3 regions of the Rhizobium sp. RAF36 genome follow, and region 1 is predicted to be linked to each of the others. Evidence: predicted binding sites of a transcription regulator. Region 1 holds the regulator's gene; each other region holds the start of a gene.
The links. Region 1 encodes PhoB, which activates phosphate uptake and scavenging genes when phosphate is short. Its sites were predicted from a motif close to TGTCATNNANCTGTCAT; they were not measured.

Region 1 (6,399 bases):
TCGACTTCTGCGCATGAAGACGGTTTTCCGCTTCATCGAAGACCACGGATTGCGGGCCATCGATCACATCGTCCGTCACTTCCTCACCACGATGGGCGGGCAGGCAATGCATGAACAATGCATCCTTGCCTGCTTTCGCCATCAAAGCCTGATTGACCTGATAAGGCTGGAAGACGTTGTGACCGCGAGCCCGATGTTCCTGATTCATGGAGACCCAGGTATCGGTTACCACGCAATCGGCGCCTTCGACCGCACGGTCGGCATCATGGCTGAGCATGATTTCGGCGCCCTCATTGCGGGCCCAGTTCAGATAGTGATCCTTCGGCTCGGAACCAAGGGGGACAGCCATGTTCATGCGGTAGCCGAAACGGGCAGCTCCTTCGACCAGCGAATGCAGCACGTTGTTGCCGTCGCCGGTCCAAGCGATCGTCTTGCCCTTGACCGGGCCGCGATGCTCTTCGAAGGTCATGATGTCGGCCATGATCTGGCAGGGATGCGTATCATCCGTCAGCGCATTGATCACCGGTACCGTTGCGTGTTCGGCAAGCTCCAGCATGCGGTGATGCTCGGTGGTGCGGATCATGATCGCGTCGACATAGCGCGACAGAACCTTGGCCGTGTCGCCGATCGTCTCGGCGCGGCCGAGCTGCATTTCGGTGCCCGAGAGGAACAGCGTCTCGCCGCCCAGCTGGCGCATGCCGACATCGAAGGAGACGCGCGTCCGGGTGGAGGGCTTTTCGAAGATCATCGCCAGCATTTTGCCGGCCAGCGGCTTGTCGCCCTTGCCTGATTTGAACGCCTGCTTGCGCAGCATCGCGTCGTCCATGATGACGCGCAGATCGGCAGAGCTCATCGCCGAAAGATCGAGGAAGTGTTTGGGGGAAGCCATGTCGTCCTTACCTGTTTGCCCCGGAAGGCATCTATCCGTTCAAGCCGTCTTCTTGGCCTTCGATGCGCGAATGCTTTCGGCAGCCTGCTCAATGCGGGCAAGACCCTCGCGGGCCTCCTCGGCAGTGACGACCAAAGGCGGCAGCAGGCGCACAACGTTGTCGCCGGCGGGCACGCCAAGCAGGTGCGCACCGCGGATGGCAGCCAGAAGTTCGGTCGAGGGAACGGCGGCCTTGATACCAAGCAGCAGACCCTCGCCGCGGATATCCTCGATCACGTCGGGATAGCGGTCCTTGAGCGATGCCAGGCCTTGGCGGAAGATCAGAGCGACGTCGCGAACGTGCTGCAGGAAGCCTTCAGCAAGGACGATGTCGAGCACGGCGCCGCCGACAGCCATGGCGAGCGGGTTGCCGCCATAGGTCGAGCCGTGGGTACCGGCCTTCATGCCGGACGCAGCTTCCGCCGTTGCCAGGCAGGCGCCGAGCGGGAAGCCGCCACCGATGCCCTTGGCGACAGCCATGATATCAGGGGTCACGCCGGACCACTCACAGGCAAAGAACTTACCGGTACGGCCGACGCCGGTCTGGACCTCGTCGAGAATGAGCAGCAGGCCCTTCTCGTCGCAGAGCGCGCGCAGCGCCTTCATGAACTCGGTGGTCACCGGGCGAATGCCACCCTCGCCCTGAACCGGCTCGATAAGAATGCCTGCGGTCGCATCAGTGATTGCGGCGCGGACGGCGTCGATATCACCGAAGGGCACCTGGTCGAAACCCGGCGCCTTGGGGCCGAAGCCTTCCAGATACTTCTCCTGCCCGCCGGCAGCGATCGTTGCCAGCGTCCGGCCGTGGAAGGCGCCTTCGAACGTGATGATATGGAAGCGCTCGGGATGGCCCTTCGAATACTGGTAGCGGCGTGCGGTCTTGATCGCGCATTCCAGGGCTTCCGCGCCGGAATTGGTGAAGAACACCTTGTCGGCGAAAGTCGCCTCCGTCAGCCGCCTGGCGAGCTTTTCCTGCCCGGGGATTTCATAGATGTTGGACAGGTGCCAGACCTTGTCGGCCTGTGCCTTCAGGGTATCCACGACATGCGGATTGCTGTGGCCGACCGAGGTCACCGCGACGCCGGCACCGAAATCCAGATATCGCTCGCCAGTTTCGGTAATCAGCCACACGCCCTCACCTCGCTCGAACCGCAATGGGGCACGAGAATAGGTATCATATAGCGGCGCGGCTTCAGCCATGGCGCGGTCTCCTGTCAGCGTTACGGGCAACCGGACTCCGGCTAAAAAACCAGGTCCGAAAAATTAAAAATGCCGCCTTTCGGCGGCGACTGGCACTATTTACTTTTCGCACTGCAATGTCAACAAAACTGCGGCTTTCGTGGCTTCTGAGAGACGCTCAAGCAATGTCGCGTTTTATCAACAGCTAATGTTGCAGAAATGACTCTCAGGGGAAGCAAGTTGGGGAAAACCCCGAATTCGATTCATCCGGATTCCTGCGACTCTTGTCACGGAGTCAGCCTCACACTAGGTTAAAACTCAATTACTAGACTGCATGCGGCGGAACTAGTCACCAAAATTAGTCAAGCGTTTCTTGTGCCGGATTCGTTCGGGGCAAACAGTGAGGGATTCTGCCTTCGCAACGCTTAAACGGCGGAGACACAGGGCATGAACTGGACAGACGAGCGGGTCGAGAAACTCAAGAAACTGTGGTCCGAAGGGCTGAGCGCGAGCCAGATCGCTGCCCAGCTTGGCGGCGTCAGCCGTAACGCCGTTATCGGCAAGGTTCACCGTCTGGCGCTGCCGGGCCGTGCGAAGGCCGGCGGCAACGCCACGGCTGCCCGCGCTCCCAAGCGTACGGCGGCAGCACCCCGCGCCCCAACCTACGCATCGCGTCTGGCGACGACCCGTACGGTCACCCGCCAGCAGGGCGCGACGATGCTGAAGGAAGAGATCGAAATCGACGTCATGGAGGAGATGGAATACCGTCCCGCCAAGAATGTGATCGTCCCGATCTCCCGCCGCCTCGGCCTGACGGAACTCACCGAGCGCACCTGCAAGTGGCCGGTCGGCGATCCCTTGAAGGACGATTTTCACTTCTGCGGCTGCGAAAGCCCGGATTCTTCGCCTTACTGCACCTACCACCAGCGCCTGGCCTACCAACCGGTCAACGAGCGCCGTAGGGCAGCAGCCCGGGCAAACTGAGCCGGGTAAGCACAAACGAAAAACGGGCCTTACGGCCCGTTTTTTTGTGTCTCAATTCCGAAAGCTTCAAGCTTCCATCGAATATCCAGCGCCGCGAACGGTGCGGATGACATCCTGCATATTGGAGAAGTTCAGCGCCTTGCGCAGACGGCCGACATGGACGTCGACAGTGCGCTCGTCGACATAGATGTCGTGACCCCAGACGCCATCCAGAAGCTGCGAGCGCGAGAAGACGCGGCCGGGAGAGGCCATCAGGAATTCCAGCAGGCGAAACTCGGTCGGTCCGAGACGGACTTCGCGGGTCTTGCGATGAACGCGGTGCGTCTCTCGGTCGAGTTCGATATCGCCGCATTTCAGCACGGTCGAGAGAACTTCAGGCTTTGCGCGGCGCAGCATCGCCTTGACGCGAGCGACGAGCTCGGGCGTCGAGAACGGCTTGACGACATAGTCGTCGGCACCGGTCGAGAGGCCACGAACGCGTTCGCTTTCCTCGCCGCGCGCCGTCAGCATGATGATCGGCAGGCGCTCGGTCTCCGGGCGCATGCGCAGCCGACGGCAAAGCTCGATGCCTGATACGCCAGGCAGCATCCAATCAAGGATAAGAAGGTCCGGCGTCCGCTCCTGAAGGCGGATTTCCGCCTCATCGCCGCGCAGGATGGTGTCGACCTCGAAACCTTCGGCTTCGAGATTGTAACGAAGAAGCACGCTCAGTGCTTCTTCGTCTTCAACGACTGCAACTCTCGGGATCATTCTGTTCTGTCTCCTGAGGCCCGGTCCGGATATTATTCCGTGACCGCGCCGACGGTGTTGGCGGTGTCGTCCTTCGGACGCTCGCCCTCCGGCTGGGCGCCGGTCGCCATGTAGTAGATGGTTTCTGCGATGTTGGTGGCGTGGTCGCCGATGCGTTCGATGTTCTTGGCACAGAACAAGAGATGCGTGCAGCTGGTGATGTTGCGCGGATCTTCCATCATGTAGGTCAGGAGCTCGCGGAACAGCGAGGTGTACATCGCGTCGATTTCCTCGTCGCGCTCACGGATCGACTTCGCCTTGTCGGCAGCGCGCGTCGTGTAGACGTCGAGCACTTCCTTGAGCTGGACGAGCGCCAGTTCGGAGAGATGCTCCAGGCCGCGGCCGAGCTTGCGCGGAACGCCGGTGCTCTGCACGGCGATAACGCGCTTGGCGGTGTTCTTGCCAAGATCGCCGACGCGCTCGAGGTCGGCGGCGATGCGGATCGACCCCATGATCTCGCGCAGGTCCGACGCCATCGGCTGGCGGCGGGCGATGGTGACGATCGCCTTGTCGTTGATCTCGCGCTCGGCGTGATCAAGGATCACGTCGTCGGAGATGACCTTCTGCGCCAGGGCGCCATCGCCGTTGACCAGCGCGCGCACAGCGTCGGAGACCATCTGTTCCGCCAGACCGCCCATTTCGGAGATGCGGCGGGTCAGGAACTTCAGATCTTCGTCATATGCAGAAAAGATATGTGTCGATGCCATGGGAAATGTCCTTGAGTGTCTCTATCGGAAGTCGTGACGCCAAAGATCAGCCGAAGCGGCCCATGATGTAGTCCTGGGTGCGCGGATCGTCCGGATTGGTGAACATCTTGTCGGTATCGTTCTCCTCGACGAGGTTGCCGAGGTGGAACATGGCGGTGCGCTGAGAGACGCGGGCCGCCTGCTGCATGGAGTGCGTCACGATGACGATCGTGTAGCTTTCGCGCAGCTCGTGGATCAACTCCTCGACCTTTGCTGTAGCGATCGGGTCGAGCGCAGAGCAGGGTTCGTCCATGAGGATGACCTCAGGCGAGACCGCGACGGCACGGGCGATGCAGAGACGCTGCTGCTGACCGCCGGAGAGGCCGGTGCCGGATTCATGCACACGGTCCTTGACCTCGTTCCAGAGGCCGGCACGCTGCAGGCTGGTCTCGACGATCTGGTCCATGTCGGCTTTCGACTTGGCGAGACCGTGGATGCGCGGGCCGTAGGCGACGTTTTCATAGATCGTCTTCGGGAACGGGTTCGGCTTCTGGAACACCATGCCGACGCGGGCGCGAAGTTCGACGACGTCGATATCCGGATCGTAGATATCATCGCCATCGAGCGTGATCTTGCCGGTGACGCGGCAATTATCGATCGTGTCGTTCATACGGTTCAGGCTGCGCAGGAAGGTGGACTTGCCGCAGCCGGACGGACCGATGAGCGCAGTCACAGTGTTTTCGCGGATGTTCAGCTTGACGTCGAAAAGAGCACGTTTCTCGCCATAATAGACCGAAACGTCCTGGCCGATCATCTTGTAAGGGATGCTGTTCATCTTCTGGTCCAGAGCCTTCTCAACTGCTGCTTCTGTCAACATGTTCATGGGTTTCTACTCCGTTTACCAGCGGCGCTCAAAGCGACGGCGCAAGAGGATGGCTCCGATGTTCATGACGATCAGGAACAGGAGCAGGACGATGATGGCACCCGAGGTACGCTCCACGAAGGCGCGTTCGGCTTCGTTGGCCCACATGTAAACCTGGACCGGAAGTGCCGTGGACGGATCGAGCGGCGTGGTCGGCGCATTGGCGACGAAGGCGACCATGCCGATCAGCAGCAGAGGCGCGGTTTCGCCGAGAGCATGCGCCAGGCCGATGATGGTGCCGGTCAGGATGCCCGGCATGGCAAGCGGCAGCACGTGGTGGAACACCATCTGCATCTTCGATGCGCCGAGACCGAGAGCGGCCGAGCGGATCGACGGCGGTACGGCACGCAACGCAGCGCGGGTAGCGATGATGATGGTCGGCAGGGTCATCAACGTCAACACCAGGCCACCGACCAGCGAAGCAGAACGCGGCAGGCCCATGAAGTTGATGAAGACGGAGAGGCCGAGCAGACCATAGACGATCGACGGAACAGCAGCGAGGTTGTTGATATTGACCTCGATGAGATCGGTCAGCTTGTTCTTCGGCGCAAACTCCTCGAGATAGATCGAGGCGGCGACACCGATCGGCAAAGCAAGAACCAGAACGATCAGCATCAGGTAGAGCGAGCCGATGAGCGCAACGCCCAGACCTGCTGCTTCCGGACGGCTGGAATTGCCATTGACGAACAGGCCTGTGTTGAACTGCTTGAAGAGAGCACCGCTCGCCTTAAGCTCGTTCATCCAGCCGACCTGCTTGTCGTTCACCTTGCGGTTCTTCTCATCGACAGAGAGATCGATCTGGCCTTTGCTGGCGCTATCGATATTGGCGTCGGCAAGCACCGTGACATTGACCGTCTTGCCGATGATCGACGGGTCGGAAACAACCATGTCGCGCAGCTGGATCGGAGCGC
Region 2 (6,399 bases), 190 kb from region 1:
CAACATCGGCCAGAGATACTGGTTCCAGCCATAGATGAAGAGGATGATGAACAGCGCTGCGATATTGGTGCGCGACAGCGGCAGCAGGATATCCCGGAAGAATTTCATGGCGCCGGCGCCATCAACGCGGGCCGCTTCCATCAGCTCTTCCGGGATGGTCAGGAAGAACTGACGGAACAGGAAGGTCGCGGTCGCCGAGGCGATTAGCGGGATGACGAGGCCCGGATAGGAATTCAGCATGCCGAGATCGGCGACCACCTTGTAGGTCGGCAGGATGCGGACCTCGACCGGCAGCATCAGCGTCAGGAAGATGATCCAGAAGGCGACCATGCGCAGCGGAAAGCGGAAATAGACGATCGCGAATGCGGAGATGATCGAGATGGCGATCTTGCCGACGGCGATCATGACAGCCATCAGCAGGCTGTTTGCCAGCATCAGCGCGAAAGGCGGCGCACCGGCCACAGAATTGCCGGCGCTGAGCAGCTGGTCGAAATTGGTGATCAGCTGATCGCCAGGAAGCAGTGGCATGAGGCCGCTCATGAAATCGGTCGGACCATGAGTGGCGGCGATGAAGGCGAGGTAGACGGGGAAGACCACCGTGACGACGCCGACGATCAGGATCAAGTGCGTGAGGAAGTTCAGAAAGGGACGGTTCTCGATCATCGCACGGGCCTCAATACTGGACTTTTTTCTCGATCCAGCGGAACTGGATGACGGTCAGGGCGACAACGATGAGCATCAGCACCACCGACTGCGCCGCCGAAGGGCCGAGGTTCAGGCCGACGAAACCATCGGCATAGACCTTGTAGACGAGCGTATTCGTCGACTGCGACGGGCCGCCTGACGTCGTGGAATCGACGATCGGGAAGGTGTCGAACAGCGCGTAGGTGACGTTGATGACTGCCAGGAAGAAGGTGGTCGGCGAAATCAGCGGGAAGACCACCGTCCAGAACCGTTTGAACGGTCCGGCGCCATCGATCGATGCGGCCTCGATGACCGACTGCGGGACGGATTGCAGGCCGGCGACGAAGAACAGGAAATTGTAGGAAATCTGCTTCCAGGCTGAGGCGATGACGATGAGGATCATCGCGTCATTGCCGTCGAGGCGGTGGTTCCAGTCATAGCCGAACTGGCGAAGGATATAGGGCAGGATGCCAATGCTGGGGTTGAACATGAACCACCAGAGCAGGCCGGCCGCCGCTGGCGCCACGGCATAGGGCCAGATGAGCAGCGTCGTATAGATGCGGCCGCTCTTCAGCACGCGGTTGACGCAGACGGCAAAGAGCAGTGACAGCCCCATCGACAACACGGTGACGGAGACCGAGAAGATCAGCGTCACCCACAGCGCGTTCATATAATCGGTACTGCCGAAGAGCTTGGTATAATTGGCGAACCAGACAAAGGTGGTCTTCATGCCGAAAGGGTCTTCGCGCAGGAAAGACTGCCGGAAGGCCTGAAAGGCCGGCCAGATGAAGAAGACCAGAGTGACTGCGAGCTGCGGCGCCAGAAGAAAATATGGCAGGACGCGGTTCGAGAAGATTGTGCGCTTTGTCTGCATGGCTCGCCCGATATGGAAAGGCCCTCCCCGGACTGGGGAGGGCTCAGCTTTGCTTCGAAAGCTTAGTTCGAGTTGGCGGCTTCGAATTCGCGCAGGATGGCGTTGCCTTCCTTGACGGCTTCGTCGAGCGCCTGCTGGGCGGTCTGCTTGCCCGACAGCACGGTTTCGAACTGCTGGTCGATAACGTCGCGGATCTGGGTCAGGTTGCCGAAACGAACGCCCTTGGAGTTTTCAGACGGCGTGCCGCGCAGGATCTGCTTCAGGCCGACGTCGGAGCCGGGGTTCTTGTCGTAGTAACCCTGCGACTTGCCGAGATCGTAGGCAGCGTTGGTGATCGGCAGGTAGCCCGAGAACTGGTGCCAATCAGCCTGAACTTCCGGCTGGCTGAGGTAGGTGTAGAACTTGGCAACACCCTTGTAGACTTCAGGCTTCTGGCCGTTCAGCGTCCAGAGCGTTGCGCCACCGATGATCGAGTTCTTCGGATCCTTGGTGACGTCGTCGTAGTAAGGCAGCGTCGAGAAGCCGACCTGGAACGCCTTGGCGTTGTTGATGACGCCGGCGCGCGAACCCGAGGAGCCCATGTAGATGGCGCATTCCTGCGAGTAGAACTTCGGAGCTGCATCGGGGCCGCCGCCCGGACCGCCGTACTGGAAGTAACCGGCATCCTGCCACTTCTTCAGGTCGCTCCAGAGACGAGCCTGGTTCGGGCCGTTGAAGCTCAGCTCAGCCTTGGTGCCGCCGAAGCCGTTCTGCAGCGTGCCGTAGGGCAGATCGTGGATGGCCGAGAAGTTTTCGAGGCCGAGCCAGGTCGCAGCGTAGGTGATGGTGAAGCCGCACTTGGCAGCGCCGGAGTCAACGATCTTCTTGGAGAACTCAGCCAGTTCGGCATAGGTCTTCGGGGCAACTTCCGGATCGAGGCCGGCCTTCTTGAAGACGTCCTTGTTGTAATAGAGGATCGGCGTCGAAGAGTTGAACGGGAAGGAAAGGATGTTGCCTTCCGGGTCCGAATAGTAACCGACAACAGGCGCGATGAACTTCGACGGATCCCAGGGCTCGCCCTCGTCCGCCATCAGCTTGTAAACCGGATAGACGGCGCCCTTGGCGGCCATCATCGTGCCGGTGCCGACTTCGAAGACCTGAACGATAGCCGGCTGCTGACCTGCGCGGAAAGCGGCGATAGCGGCAGTCAGGGTCTCAGGATAGGTGCCTTTGAAAACCGGGGTCACGTGATATTCGGTCTGGCTGTCGTTGAACTTCTGAACGATCTGCTCGAGCTTCTGACCGAGTTCGCCACCCATGGCGTGCCACCAGGTGATCTCGGTTGCGGCGAACGATGCCGACGAAGACAATACGACCGCGGCAGCGGCCAGAGAAAACGTCTTGAACATGGATAAATCCTCTCCACCAATTGTTGGGGTGAGGAAGCCAATAGAGGCCTTACGTGACGCCTCCTTTACATTTGCATGACAGAAAAATTACAAAGCCTGACTGTCTGCACGCCTATGCAATGCCGCTAGAAGGCATTTGGGAAATGCCGGGGCAAGCGGCCGGGCAACACGGCCACGATGTCGTAACGCTGCGATAGAAGGTGATTGGCCGGCTGGCGGGCAAGCCAGAGGTCGCTGGCATCACGGATGCGTTTCTGAGCCGCATAAGAAACGGCGTCCACCGCGCCACGCTCGTCACGCCGGGCTTTGACCTCGACGAAAATGGCCAGATCGCCCTTGCGGGCGATGATATCGATCTCGCCGAGCTTGGTGCGATAGCGGAAGGCGGCGATGCGGTAGCCCTTCAAGATAAGAAAGAGTGCGGCTGCGTATTCCGAGAACCTGCCCCGGCGCAGCGCCGTCTGCCTGTCCGCGCGAGGGCCGCTACCGCTCATCCGCCTTCATCTCCAGCAAGCGCTGATAAAGCTCCTTGCGGGGCAGGCCCGTCAGCTTTGCGGCCTCGGCTGCCGCCTTGGCTGTCGGCATCGTGCCCGAGAGATCGGCAAGGATCGCATCGACATCGGCCGCATCGGCCGGCTTCTCGGCGGCCGGTGCGACGACGAGGACGATTTCGCCCTTCACATTGTCGTTCTCGGCATAGTGGGCAGCAAGTTCCGCGAGCGTGCCGCGGCGGAATTCCTCATAGGTCTTGGTCAGCTCGCGGCAAACCGAGGCAAGGCGTTCACCGCCCAGCACATCGGCCGCAGCCGCCAGCGTCGCGCCGATACGATGCGGGGATTCGAAGAACAGCAGCGTCGCTGGCGTGGTTGCGAATTCGCCCAGCCGGTCGCGGCGCGCCTTGTCCTTGACCGGCAGAAACCCGGCGAAAAGAAAGGCTTCGTTTGGCAGACCGGAGCCGACGAGGGCCGCTAGCGGGGCAGAAGCGCCCGGGATCGGAACGACCTTGTAACCGGTCTCGATGGCTGTCTGCGCCAGACGGTAGCCCGGATCGGAAACCAGCGGCGTTCCGGCATCCGAGACCAGCGCGACCGATTTTCCGGCCTCGATCGCCTGCATCAGACGCGGACCGGCCTCGTCTGCATTGTATTCGTGATAGGAAAAGGGCCGGTTCTGGATGCCGTAGCGGTCGAGAAGCACGCGCGTCACACGCGTATCCTCGCAGGCGAGCACATCGGCTCCCGCCAGCGTTTCCAGCGCGCGAAGCGTGATGTCACCGAGATTACCGATCGGCGTTGCGACCAGATACAGCGCCGCTTCGAGCGGGCGGGCGGGGATGCTGACATTATGCAGGCGGTAGGTGCGATGCTTGCCGCCCTCGCCCGCCGTCTCTTCATTACTCAATTTCAAAGGCCCTCTCTGGCGTCGGCTCTTTATGCGCGCAGGCTTCGTTCGCGGCAAGGGTTCGGATTTCTGTGAGGATCATCGGGTAAATGCGCCTTTGCAGGCCTGCAAAGCCTTGCACCCCTTGCAATGCCCGGCAAAGTTCTGCCATTTTGCCCGTCCACTCCTCCGGCCATGGAGCCGGAAAGGCATTTTTCTGGCGCGCTCGCGCGCCCGGACAGTCACGGTCGAAAGCGGTAGCATCCCATGCGTATTACGATTGAGCGTTCCAACCTCCTGAAGTCGCTGAACCACGTTCACCGCGTCGTCGAACGACGGAACACGATCCCGATCCTGTCCAATATCCTGCTGCGCGCCGATGGTCAGAATCTCGACATGAAGGCGACCGACCTCGATCTCGAAGTCACCGAAGCGACGCCTGCCAATGTCGAACAGGCCGGTGCGACCACCGTTCCTGCCCATCTTCTTTACGACATCGTCCGCAAGCTGCCCGACGGTTCGGAAGTTCTGCTTGCGACATCGACCGATGGCGGCTCGATGACCGTCCAGTCCGGCCGCTCGAAGTTCTCGCTGCAGTGCCTGCCGCAATCCGACTTCCCGGATCTGACCGCCGGCACCTTCACCCATTCCTTCAAGCTGAAGGCAACGGATCTCAAGATGCTGATCGATCGCACCCAGTTTGCGATCTCCACCGAAGAGACCCGCTATTACCTGAACGGTATCTTCTTCCACACGATCGAAAGCGAAGGCGACCTGAAGCTGCGCGCCGTTGCGACTGACGGCCACCGTCTCGCCCGCGCCGACGTGAAGGCGCCTTCGGGCTCCGAGGGCATGCCCGGCATCATCATCCCGCGCAAGACCGTTGGCGAGTTGCAGAAGCTGGTCGATAGCCCGGATGCGCTTGTTACCGTTGAAGTTTCCGATGCCAAGATCCGCCTCAGCATCGGCTCGATCGTCATGACATCGAAGCTGATCGATGGCACATTCCCGGATTACCAGCGCGTCATTCCGACCGGCAACGACAAGGAAATGCGCGTCGATTGCACCACTTTCGCCCAGGCCGTCGATCGCGTATCGACGATTTCGTCCGAGCGCGGCCGTGCCGTGAAGCTGGCGCTTTCCGATGGGCAGCTGCTACTGACGGTCAACAATCCGGATTCCGGCAGCGCGACGGAAGAAGTGGCCGTCGGTTACGACACGGATTCGATGGAAATCGGCTTCAACGCCAAATACCTGCTGGATATCACGGCGCAGCTTTCCGGCGATCAGGCGATCTTCCTGCTTGCCGATGCCGGTTCGCCGACGCTCATTCGCGACACGGCTGGCGATGATGCGCTCTACGTTCTGATGCCGATGCGCGTGTAAACGCGCGTCGCATTTGGCGGGCAAAGTTTTCAGATTGCGACGTTTGGTCTTGTTTTACTGCCGGATGATTGCAATTAGATAGCCAGCAGTTTGTTGCTTGACGAGGAGGACGGCATGGCGTTGCGGCTGAAAGAACGGCTCGGCAAAAAGTTCGATGAAGAAATCCGTTTCTTCAAGGGAATGATGCAGGGGCCGAAGACTGTCGGCTCCATCGTCCCCACCTCCTCGATTACCGCCAAGAAGATGGCAAGCGTCATCAACATCAATTCCGGCCTGCCGGTGCTTGAGCTTGGACCGGGAACGGGCGCGATCACAAAGGCGATCCTCGGCCGCGGCGTTAAGCCAGAAAAGCTTGTCGCAATCGAATATTCGACGGATTTCTACGAGCACCTCGTTCGCCTCTATCCGGGCGTCCATTTCATCAACGGTGACGCTTTCGATCTCGACAAGACGCTCGGCGCACTGAAGGGACAGATGTTCGATTCCGTGGTGTCCGCCGTGCCATTGCTGAACTTTCCGATGCAGGCCCGCAGCGCATTGCTGGAAAGTCTTCTCGACCGCGTTCCGGCTGGCCGGCCCGTCGTCCAGATTTCCTATGGGGCCGTCTCGCCGATCATCGCGCGGCCGGATCGTTACCACATCCAGCATTTCGACTTCATCGTTCGCAACATCCCCCCGGCTCAGCTC
Region 3 (6,399 bases), on a different contig from region 1:
TGAAATCCGGCGCCAAGCTGCCGAAGCCGGAGCAAGAAAAGCTCGCCGGCATCAACGAGAAGCTGGCCGGTCTCGGGACCAATTTCGGACAGAATGTTCTCGCCGACGAAAAGAGCTGGTCGCTGCTGCTGTCCGAAGGACCGGAGCTCGCAGGTCTTCCGGATTTCCTGAAGGATGCAATGGCGGCGGCGGCGGCCCGTGAACGCGCGGAAGACGGCAAGTTTGCGGTCACCCTTTCGCGCTCGATCATCGAGCCGTTTCTGACATTTTCCGAACGCCGCGATCTGCGCGAACAGGCCTTCAAGGCCTGGACTGCCCGTGGCGCGAATGCGGGCGCAACCGATAACCGCGGCATCATCAAGGAAACGCTGGCGCTGCGCAAGGAAATGGCCGGCCTTCTCGGCTACGGCAATTTCGCCGAGCTAAAGCTCGACAACACGATGGCGAAGAAGCCGGCTGCTGTCGACGAGCTGCTGCGTGCAGTCTGGGCGAAGGCTGTTTCCCGCGCCCGCGAGGAAGAGGCCGATATCGCCCGGCTGATTGCCGAGGACGGCAAGAACCACGAGGTTATGCCCTGGGATTGGCGCTTCTATGCGGAGAAGATCCGGGCACAGAAGTTCAATTTCTCCGAAACGGAGCTGAAGCCCTATCTGCAACTCGAAAAGATCATCGAAGCCTGCTTCGACGTGGCCAACCGTCTCTTCGGCATCCGGGCTGTCGAGAAGAAGGGCATTGCTGCCTACCATCCCGATGTGCGCGTCTTCGAAATCCGCGACGCCCACGATAAGCTCGTGGCGCTGTTTCTTGGCGACTATTTTGCCCGCAGCTCCAAGCGCTCGGGTGCCTGGATGAGTTCCTTCCAGTCGCAGCACAAGCTGAAGCTGAAGAACGGCAACACCGGCGAGCTGCCGATCATCTATAACGTCTGCAATTTCGCCAAGCCTGCGGAAGGCAAGCCTGCGCTGCTGTCGCTTGACGACGCCCGAACGCTGTTCCACGAATTCGGCCATGCGCTGCATGGGATGCTGTCGAACGTCACCTATCCATCCGTTTCCGGCACCGGCGTCTCGCGTGATTTCGTCGAATTGCCGTCGCAGCTTTACGAGCACTGGCTGACCGTGCCCGCGATCCTCAAGCAATATGCGGTGCATTTCGAAACAGGCGAGCCGATGCCGCAGGCGCTGCTCGACAAGGTTCTCGCGGCGCGGACCTTCAATGCGGGCTTCAATACGGTGGAATTCACTTCCTCGGCGATCGTCGACATGGAATTCCATACGCGCGATGCCGTCGATGATCCGATGGCGGTTCAGGCGGAGGTTCTGGCCGAGCTCGGCATGCCGAAGTCGCTGGTCATGCGTCATGCTTCGCCGCACTTCCAGCATATCTTCTCCGGCGGCTATTCGGCCGGCTACTATTCCTACATGTGGTCGGAAGTGCTTGATGCCGATGCGTTTGCGGCTTTCGAGGAAACCGGCGATGCCTTCAACCGCGAAATGGCGGCGAAGCTGAAGGACAACATCTATTCGACCGGCGGCTCGCTCGACCCCGAAGATGCCTACAAGGGCTTCCGCGGCAAGCTGCCGAGCCCGAACGCGATGCTGGTCAAAAAGGGTCTGGCAACCTTCAAGGAGCTCTCGGGCAGCGATGCCTGAGCGCTTGCCATAACAAAACTGTCGCCGAAGTTTCGGCAAACCGTCATGTGGTCTTCAAGAGACTGACATGACGGTTGCCCAAGGCTGGGGCGGGACACTTCGTTCCCGCTCCTGAAGCAGCCGGGGCTTTGGCATGATCTTGAAAGAAACGACGCGCCGCCGGTTTTTATCCTCGGTCGGAGCGGTCGGTGGGTTTGCGGCGGCGGGCCTTGCGATGCCGTTCTATGCGCGTGGCTCGTCCAGCCGGCCTGTCTTTACATCGGGCGTGCAATCCGGCGATGTCGATGTGGATTCCGGTGTGATCTGGGCGCGGGTCGACCGACCCTCGCGCTTGTTCGTCGAATATTCCACCACCGATAAATTTGCGAACGCGGTTCGGCTTGCATCCTTGGATGTCATGCCCGAAACCGATCTTGCCGGCAAAGTGCTGCTCGATGGATTGCCGCCGGATCAGGAGATTTTCTACCGTTTCGTGGCTGCAGACCTGCAGGATATCAACAGCCGCTCTGAGCCCATTCGCGGTCAGTTCCGCACGGCGCCGTCGACAAGGCGGGATATCCGCTTCGTCTGGTCCGGCGATACGGCAGGACAGGGATGGGGGATCGATGACGAGGGCATGCGGACCTATCGGACGATCGCCTATCACCGGCCTGATTTCATGATCCATTCCGGCGACACGATTTACGCCGACAATCCGATCCCCGACGAGATCCGTCTGCGAGACGGCGGGATCTGGAAAAACCGCGTGGTCACCGACGAGAAACGGACGATCGCACAGACGCTGTCCGAATTTCGCGGCCAGTGGAAATACAATCTGCTGGACGAGCACGTGACCGATTTCAACGCCGTCTGTCCGGTTTTCTACCAATGGGACGATCACGAGGTGCTGAACAACTGGTCTCCCTCAACCGATCTTCGTGCCGACGACCGTTACAAGGAAAAGTCCGTCTCGGCGCTCGCTTCACGCGCCAGCCGGGCTTTTCACGAAATGACGCCGATCCGCTACGTGGCGGAGGAACCGGGGCGGATCTATCGCAAGGTTTCCTACGGCCCGCTGCTCGATATCTTCTTTGTCGACCTACGCTCCTACCGCGGACCCAATACCCATGCACTCGACCGCGAGATCACGCCGCAGTCGCGGCTTTTCGGTGAGGCGCAGGTGGCGTGGCTGAAGCGCGAACTTGTCCGTTCGACGGCAACCTGGAAGGTGATCGCGTGTGATCTGCCGGTCGGGCTGGTGATCTGGGACGATTTTGGAAAGCGCAGCGGCAGCGAATCCGTCTCCAACGGCGACAACGGAGCGCCGCTCGGCCGGGAACTCGAATTTGCCGATCTACTGCGCTTCATCCGCGATGCGGCGATCGGCAATATCGTCTGGCTGACGGCCGACGTGCACTATACGGCGGCTCATTATTATGATCCCGGAAAGGCCAGGTTTCAGGATTTCCTGCCCTTCTGGGAGTTCGTTTCCGGCCCGCTTCATTCGGGCACTTATGGACCGCAGGAGCTGGACGGCACGTTCGGCCCCGAGGTGCGCTTCATCAAGGCGGCACCGGGAGGGATCGAATCCAATCTGCCGCCAAGTGCCGGAATGCAGTTCTTCGGCCTGGTCGATATCGATGGCGCAACGGAGCAGATGACCGTGCGCCTGATGGATCGCGATGACAACGAGTTGTGGCGAACCGTCATCGACCCGCAACGTACGAGTTAACCCTGTCTATGGCCGCTCTCGCCTCTCCCCCCTTTCGCAATCGCAAAAAACACTGTATGAGCGCGCCAAACGTAATAGGCGCCTCCTCCCGACGTAGCGCCCCAGCCTCAGAGATTTGATATAATGGCACTTCGCAACATCGCGATCATCGCGCACGTTGACCATGGCAAAACGACCCTGGTGGACGAGCTCCTGAAACAGTCCGGCTCGTTCCGCGAGAACCAGCGCGTTGCAGAGCGCGTCATGGACAGCAACGATCTGGAAAAAGAGCGCGGCATCACGATTCTTGCCAAGGCGACTTCGGTCGAGTGGAAGGGCGTTCGCATCAACATCGTCGACACCCCCGGCCACGCCGACTTCGGCGGCGAAGTCGAGCGTATCCTGTCAATGGTGGACGGCGCGATCGTTCTGGTCGACTCGTCGGAAGGCCCGATGCCGCAGACGAAGTTCGTCGTCTCCAAGGCGCTGAAGGTCGGCCTTCGCCCGATCGTCGCGATCAACAAGATCGACCGCCCGGATGGCCGCCACGAAGAAGTCATCAACGAAGTCTTCGATCTTTTTGCCAACCTCGACGCTACCGACGAGCAGCTCGACTTCCCGATCCTCTACGGTTCGGGCCGCGATGGCTGGATGAACGTCAATCCTGAAGGCCCGAAGGACCAGGGTCTTGCACCGCTGCTCGACCTCGTGCTCAAGCATGTTCCGGAGCCGACGGTCCACGAAGGCCCGTTCACGATGATCGGCACGATCCTTGAAGCCAACCCCTTCCTCGGCCGTATCATTACCGGCCGCATCAATTCCGGTTCGATCAAGCCGAACCAGGCCGTCAAGGTTCTGAGCCAGGACGGCAAACTGATCGAAAATGGCCGTATCTCGAAGATCCTCGCGTTCCGCGGTATCGAGCGCACGTCGATCGAAGAGGCTCACGCAGGTGACATCGTCGCGATCGCCGGCCTTTCCAAGGGTACGGTTGCCGACACGTTCTGCGATCCAGCTGTCACCGAGGCACTGACCGCGCAGCCGATCGATCCGCCGACAGTCACCATGTCCTTCATCGTCAACGATAGCCCGCTGGCAGGTACCGAAGGCGACAAGGTCACCTCGCGCGTCATTCGTGACCGTCTCTACAAGGAAGCAGAAGGCAACGTCGCGCTGAAGATCGAAGAAGCCGAAGGCAAGGATTCATTCTTCGTGTCTGGCCGTGGCGAATTGCAGCTTGCCGTTCTGATCGAAACCATGCGCCGTGAAGGCTTCGAGCTGGCCGTGTCGCGTCCGCGCGTCGTCATGCACCGCGACGAGAACGATCAGCTGATGGAGCCGATCGAAGAAGTCGTCATCGACGTCGATGAAGAGCATTCCGGCGTCGTCGTTCAGAAAATGTCCGAGCGCAAGGCCGAAATGACCGAGCTGCGTCCTTCGGGCGGCAATCGCGTTCGCCTGGTGTTCAATGCGCCGACCCGCGGCCTGATCGGCTACCAGTCGGAACTCTTGACCGACACGCGCGGCACGGCTGTGATGAACCGCCTGTTCAAGGATTATCAGCCTTACAAGGGTGAAATCGGCGGCCGTACCAACGGCGTTCTGCTGGCAAACGCAGCCGGCGAAGCCGTCGCCTACGCCATGTTCAACCTGGAAGACCGCGGCCCGATGATGATCGAGCCGGGCGAAAAGGTCTATATGGGCATGATCATTGGCATCCACAGCCGCGATAACGACCTTGAAGTCAACGTTCTCAAGGGCAAGCAGCTGACCAACATCCGCGCTGCCGGCAAGGACGAAGCCGTCAAGCTGACGCCGCCGATCCGCATGACGCTCGACCGCGCTCTCTCCTGGATCCAGGACGACGAGCTGATGGAAGTAACGCCGAAGTCGATCCGTCTGCGCAAGATGTATCTCGACGCGAACGACCGCAAGCGTTTCGCCAAGGCGAAGTCGGCCTGATAGCCGCTGCCATTCCTGGATAGTTGAAACCCCGGCCCTCCAGGCCGGGGTTTTTATTTGTGCGCCGTGTCGAATCCTTCTTGTCGCAATAGTTAAAAAAGCGTTAAATTTTGCCCATCGTCCACATGTTAAGTCTGTGGGCAATTGGCGAAGGCGCATGATCGCGCATGGTTAATTGTCCGCTGAAGGACCAGAGTAGCGTTATGAAGACGTTGTCGATCGATGTTCGGCGGGCCGAGCCGCAAGATGCCCGCGCCATATCGGAGGCGCATCGCCTTGCGTGGCAGCACACCTATGCCGGCATCATCCCCCATCGCGCACTGACGCAGATGATCGAACGGCGCGGCGAAGGCTGGTGGCGCAAGGCCACCCGTGGTCCGGCAACGCTTTTGGTTCTTGACGTCGCAGGAACGGTTGCGGGCTATGCCACGCTTGGTCTCAACCGTGCCCGCGCTCTGCCGCAGGAAGGCGAAATCTACGAACTCTATCTTCGCCCGGAATATCAGGGTATCGGCCTCGGCCGTATGCTCTTCGGCGAAGCCCGCCGGCTGCTGAAGTCGCTTGGCTGCAATGGTCTCGTCGTCTGGTGCCTTGAGGACAATGACAATGCCAGCCGCTTCTATCGCGGCCATGGCGGCGTCGATTTCTGCGAAGGCATGGAAAATTTCGACCACAAGCAGCTGAAGAAGATCGGCTTCATCTGGAACTGACGGCTGCCTTTTATGGCAGCCTTGCCGCTTGGCCGCGGATCGTCCCATCCACATCGATCAATTGCCAGACCGTGACATCCGCAATCGGAAAGCGCTTTCCCGATTTGCTGATCCTTATGCCCTCGTAGTCGTCGACATAACCGCGCTCGGCGACCTGCCGCAGGAAATTCTCGCGCGCCTGGCGTTCCGGCGCTTCAGCAGACAGCCTCGAGGGCAGTGCAGTGAGCTCGTCCCAGCTGTATTCAAAGCGCCGCTGAGCGCTCTTGTTTCCATAGACGAAGACGGGATCTGTGGCCGTGTCGTGTGCCAGGAGGCCAAACGGCGCGTCCTCGTAAAGCCAGCGAACGGCTTCTCTCTGCGTCAGCACCCGGGGCACGAGATCCTT

Region 2: the regulator PhoB is predicted to act here: its motif matches at 3,022-3,038, upstream of ugpB (sn-glycerol-3-phosphate ABC transporter substrate-binding protein UgpB).
Region 3: the regulator PhoB is predicted to act here: its motif matches at 1,709-1,725, upstream of AB4Z25_RS21650 (alkaline phosphatase D family protein).

What each region holds. Positions count from the first base shown of each region.
Region 1 is NZ_JBFREC010000002.1:432,018-438,416, reverse strand. Features, by position in the region: gene argF (ornithine carbamoyltransferase) at 1-889, opposite strand, end outside; gene AB4Z25_RS08065 (aspartate aminotransferase family protein) at 929-2,128, opposite strand; gene AB4Z25_RS08060 (GcrA family cell cycle regulator) at 2,555-3,091, shown strand; gene phoB (phosphate regulon transcriptional regulator PhoB) at 3,158-3,841, opposite strand; gene phoU (phosphate signaling complex protein PhoU) at 3,874-4,587, opposite strand; gene pstB (phosphate ABC transporter ATP-binding protein PstB) at 4,634-5,449, opposite strand; gene pstA (phosphate ABC transporter permease PstA) at 5,465-6,399, opposite strand, start outside.
Region 2 is NZ_JBFREC010000002.1:243,655-250,053, reverse strand. Features, by position in the region: gene ugpE (sn-glycerol-3-phosphate ABC transporter permease UgpE) at 1-663, opposite strand, end outside; gene ugpA (sn-glycerol-3-phosphate ABC transporter permease UgpA) at 674-1,558, opposite strand; gene ugpB (sn-glycerol-3-phosphate ABC transporter substrate-binding protein UgpB) at 1,621-2,946, opposite strand; gene AB4Z25_RS07140 (YraN family protein) at 3,072-3,440, opposite strand; gene rsmI (16S rRNA (cytidine(1402)-2'-O)-methyltransferase) at 3,430-4,347, opposite strand; gene AB4Z25_RS07130 (hypothetical protein) at 4,340-4,498, opposite strand; gene dnaN (DNA polymerase III subunit beta) at 4,594-5,712, shown strand; gene pmtA (phospholipid N-methyltransferase PmtA) at 5,827-6,399, shown strand, end outside.
Region 3 is NZ_JBFREC010000006.1:298,757-305,155, forward strand. Features, by position in the region: gene AB4Z25_RS21645 (M3 family metallopeptidase) at 1-1,652, shown strand, start outside; gene AB4Z25_RS21650 (alkaline phosphatase D family protein) at 1,786-3,363, shown strand; gene typA (translational GTPase TypA) at 3,487-5,304, shown strand; gene AB4Z25_RS21660 (GNAT family N-acetyltransferase) at 5,508-6,014, shown strand; gene AB4Z25_RS21665 (MEKHLA domain-containing protein) at 6,025-6,399, opposite strand, start outside.